2 regions of the Pantoea sp. SM3640 genome follow, and region 2 is predicted to be linked to the other one. Evidence: predicted binding sites of a transcription regulator. Region 2 holds the regulator's gene; the other holds the start of a gene.
What was found. Region 2 encodes PhoB, which activates phosphate uptake and scavenging genes when phosphate is short. Its sites were predicted from a motif close to CTGTCATAAAACTGNCNNAT; they were not measured.

Region 1 (2,407 bases), 770 kb from region 2:
TATGGTCTGTGGCAGCGCACCCCTTTCACCTTATGACCGGTCACCGCGCCCCACCACCCAGCGCTTATGCACCCACAGCGAGGCGATGATCACCAGCGCGCCCGCAATAAAGCTCGGCCAGTGCGGTTTCTGCTGCCAGATAGCCAGATTCACCAGCAGCCCGGCAGGGACGTGCATGTTATTCATGATGCCCAGCGTACCGGCATCGACCTGCGTCGCACCGTAGTTCCACATAAAATAGCCGAGACCGGAAGCCGCAACGCCCAGCCAGACCAGAATGCCCCACTGCAATGAGGTGGTCGGTAACTTCTGTGGGTTGCCCCAGGCGCACCAGGCGATGACGGCAATCAACACCGCCCCCAGATAGAACCAGGAGAAGGCCGTGTGCTGCGGCATTGGGCGGGTCTCCTGCAGACGCTTATAGCCCACCATGCCTGCCGCAAAGCAGATGTTAGCCAGCTGTACTAACAGCAGACCAAACCAGAAATGATCGCTGACTTTGTCATAGCGAATAATGGCCGCACCCGCTACCGCCAGTAACGCACTGAAGATATAGCCGATGCGCAGCGGACGACGGCTGATCAGATCGTAAATCAGCGTCACATAGAGCGGCGTCATCACCGTAAACAGCAGGAATTCTGACACGCTAAGGTAGAGATAGGCTTCGAAGCTCAGCAGATACATCACGCCCAGTTGCAGCATTCCCACCAGCATATACAGCAGTAGCGTCGAAGGGCGATAACCCCGCCAGCGCAGGAAAGGCAAAAATACCAGCGCAGCCAGCGCCAGCCGCATCAGCACAGAGAACCAGCTATCCACCTGCCCGGCGAGGTATTCGCCAATCAGGCTGAACGAAAAGGCCCACAGAATGGTGGTAATAATCAATAAAAACACGGCAACGACCCCGAAATTAACAGGCCGACAGTGTAAACAATGTGCCACCGTCAGGCTGTGAAATCTGGTTGACATCTGATTATAAACCAGGCGATTAAAAAGCAGACCGGATAGCCTGCTTACACTTCCTGACACATCAATCGACAGAATAGGCTTTCAGCCAGATAAAATGCGCGAAATGATCCATCCGGTGATCACTTCCGCTCCTGACTGTAATAAAACTGTAACAAATGTGTCATTCATCACAGTAACGTTGCGCAACTAACACTATTCTTTGCGCGAAATGGAACATTCTGCATCCATTTTGTTCTGCACTTTCCTGCTCCAACCTGCCGGGAATGAAAAACCATAATGTGCCCTGGAGGGCCTCACTGATGCTGAGCATTTTTAAACCTGCACCACGTCAGCCGCAGGTGGCGGCGGATCACGTTGATCCGCTCTACCGTCGTCTGCGCTGGCAAATTTTCATCGGGATCTTCTTTGGTTATGCTGCCTACTACCTGGTCAGAAAAAACTTCGCACTCGCCATGCCCTATCTGGTCGAGCAGGGTTTTTCACGTGGCGATCTCGGGTTTGCCCTGTCCGGCATCTCCATTGCCTACGGCTTTTCAAAATTTATCATGGGCTCGGTCTCTGATCGATCAAACCCGCGCGTCTTCTTACCGGCTGGCCTGATTCTGGCCGCAGCAGTGATGCTGATCATGGGATTCGTCCCCTGGGCGACCTCCAGCATCATGGTGATGTTCGTACTGCTGTTTATCTGCGGCTGGTTCCAGGGCATGGGCTGGCCACCCTGTGGGCGCACCATGGTTCACTGGTGGTCGCAGAAGGAGCGCGGCAGGATCGTTTCGGTCTGGAACTGTGCGCATAACGTGGGCGGTGGTATTCCGCCACTGCTCTTCCTGCTCGGCATGGCGTGGTTCAACGACTGGAAAGCAGCACTCTATATGCCCGCGTTTGGTGCCATTGCCATTGCGATTATTGCCTTTGCGCTGATGCGTGACACGCCGCAATCCTGTGGCCTGCCGCCGATTGAAGAGTACAAAAACGACTACCCGCCCGACTACGATGCCAGCCACGAAGAGGAGCTGACGGCAAAACAGATCTTCATGAAGTATGTGCTGCCGAACAAGCTGCTGTGGTACATCGCGCTGGCCAACGTCTTTGTCTATCTGCTGCGCTACGGCATCCTCGACTGGTCACCCACCTATCTGCGCGAAGTCAAACACTTCACGCTGGATAAATCGTCGTGGGCCTACTTCCTGTATGAATACGCGGGAATTCCGGGAACGCTGCTGTGTGGCTGGATGTCGGACAAAGTGTTCCGGGGTAATCGCGGTGCGACTGGCGTATTCTTTATGACACTGGTGACCATTGCGACCGTGATTTACTGGCTCAACCCGGCGGGCAATCCTGGCGTCGACATGGCCTGCATGATCGTGATTGGCTTCCTGATCTACGGTCCGGTGATGCTGATTGGTCTGCATGCGCTGGAGCTGGCACCGAAAAAAGC
Region 2 (2,407 bases):
GCTGCCCGCCACGCGCTGGGCGCGATGAATATGGCCGAGCGCAATATAATCAGCAGCGGGAAACGCGCTGGCGGGAAACGCATCCAGCGTGCCGATATAGATGTCACGCACTGAATCGCTCTGGCTGACGCCAACGGTGGTGAGATGCCCGGTAGCAATGACGGGCAGCGCATAGCCCAGCGCCTGGGCGGCGGCAAAACGCTGCTGATAGTGGTGGGCAATCGCCTCCAGCAGCGAGGTCTGCTTGTCGCGTCCCGACTGACCCGCCCGGCTGCGCAGGATATCGCGCGGGCGCAGATAGGGAATGGCGCACAGCAGCGCGCCCGGCTCGCCCTGGCGGGTGTTGAGCAGCAGCACATCATCCTGCGCCTGCGGGGTGGCGATCACCCGCGTGTTGAGGCAGGCCAGCAATTCGCGTGACTCATTCAGCGTTGCCACGGAATCGTGGTTACCCGCCAGCACAATCAGCTGACAGCCCGCAGGCTGCAGTGCCACCACGAAGCGGTTAAACATCTCGCGGGCGTAGCTGGGCGGCGTACCGGTATCAAACAGGTCGCCTGCAATAATCAGCGCATCCACCTGATGCTGTTCAATCTGGATCAACAGCCAGTCGAGAAACGCCTGATGTTCCGCCGCCCGACTTTTGTTGTAGAAGAACTGCCCCAGATGCCAGTCCGCAGTATGAATGATGCGCATGATGAGTCCCTGCCGTTGTGATTCGCCGGGCGATTATACTGGCTCTGCGGCCAAAGCAAAAAAATGTCGCTGCGCTGTCATAAATGATTACCAGTGAGGTTACAGGCAGGTTATGTTTTTCATAAAAGTGTCACAAATCTGACGCATAATGGCGCCGCGAATCTCAGTGACAGCCGTCATAATCAGCAGGAGTAATAATGGCTAAGCGCATTTTGGTTGTGGAGGATGAAGCCCCCATCCGTGAAATGTTGTGTTTTGTTCTGGAGCAGAACGACTATCAGCCAATCGAGGCGGAAGATTATGACAGCGCCGTTGGCAAGCTGATTGAACCCTGGCCCGATCTGATTTTGCTGGACTGGATGTTACCCGGTGGCAGCGGGATTCAGTTTATCAAGCATCTGAAGCGCGAGGCGATGACCCGCGATATCCCGGTGATGATGCTGACCGCGCGCGGCGAAGAGGAAGATCGGGTACGTGGCCTGGAAGTGGGCGCCGATGATTACATTACCAAGCCGTTTTCACCTAAAGAGCTGATGGCGCGGATCAAAGCGGTAATGCGCCGCATTTCGCCGATGGCAGTGGAAGAGGTGATTGAGATGCAGGGGCTGAGTCTGGATCCCTCCTCACATCGCGTGATGTCCGAAACCACGCCGCTGGAGATGGGCCCCACCGAATATAAGTTGCTGCACTTCTTTATGACGCACCCGGAGCGTGTCTACAGCCGCGAACAGCTGCTGAACCACGTCTGGGGCACCAATGTGTATGTGGAGGATCGCACTGTCGATGTTCACATTCGCCGTTTACGTAAAGCGCTGGAAGTCTCCGGCCACGATCGCATGGTACAAACCGTCCGTGGAACAGGGTATCGTTTCTCTGCCCGCTACTAAACGGAGCCTTTACCGTGCTGGAACGCCTCTCCTGGAAGAGATTACTGACAGAACTGCTGCTGGCCTGTCTGCCTGCGGCGCTGCTGGGTCTGCTGTTTGGCGGCCTGCCCTGGTGGCTGCTGCTGAGCGTGGTCATGGTGTTGTTGTGGCATTTCCACAATCTGATGCGGCTGTCGCACTGGCTGTGGCTCGACCGCACCATGACGCCACCGACCGGGCGTGCCAGCTGGGAACCGCTGTTTTATGGGCTTTACCAGATGCAGCTGCGCAACCGGCGGCGGCGGCGTGAACTCGGTAATCTGATTAAGCGTTTTCGCAGCGGGGCCGAATCGCTGCCGGATGCGGTGATCCTGACCACGGAAGAGGGCACTATTTTCTGGTGTAACGGCCTGGCGCAGCAGCATCTGGGCCTGCGCTGGCCGGAAGATAATGGCCAGAATATCCTCAATCTGCTGCGTTACCCGGAGTTCTCCCGCTATCTGCGCCAGCGCGATTTTGACAAGCCGCTGACGCTGGTGCTGAACAACAAACTTCACATGGAATTCCGCGTCATGCCCTATAGCGAAGGGCAGTGGCTTCTGGTGGCGCGTGATGTGACGCAGATGCATCAGCTGGAAGGGGCGCGCCGCAACTTCTTTGCCAACGTCAGCCATGAGTTACGCACGCCGCTCACCGTGCTGCAGGGCTATCTGGAGATGATGAATGACTCGGTGATGAGCGAGCCGTCGCGCAGCAAAGCGCTGCACACCATGTCGGAGCAGACGCGCCGCATGGACAGTCTGGTGAAACAGCTGCTGACGCTGTCGCGCATCGAAGCCGCGCCC

Region 1: the regulator PhoB is predicted to act here: its motif matches at 1,105-1,124, upstream of glpT (glycerol-3-phosphate transporter).

Annotation. Positions count from the first base shown of each region.
Region 1 covers NZ_CP064872.1:3,680,887-3,683,293, forward strand. Annotated here, with positions in the region: gene IV493_RS17070 (carboxylate/amino acid/amine transporter) at 31-894, opposite strand; gene glpT (glycerol-3-phosphate transporter) at 1,269-2,407, shown strand, end outside.
Region 2 covers NZ_CP064872.1:2,912,208-2,914,614, reverse strand. Annotated here, with positions in the region: gene sbcD (exonuclease subunit SbcD) at 1-696, opposite strand, end outside; gene phoB (phosphate response regulator transcription factor PhoB) at 894-1,583, shown strand; gene phoR (phosphate regulon sensor histidine kinase PhoR) at 1,598-2,407, shown strand, end outside.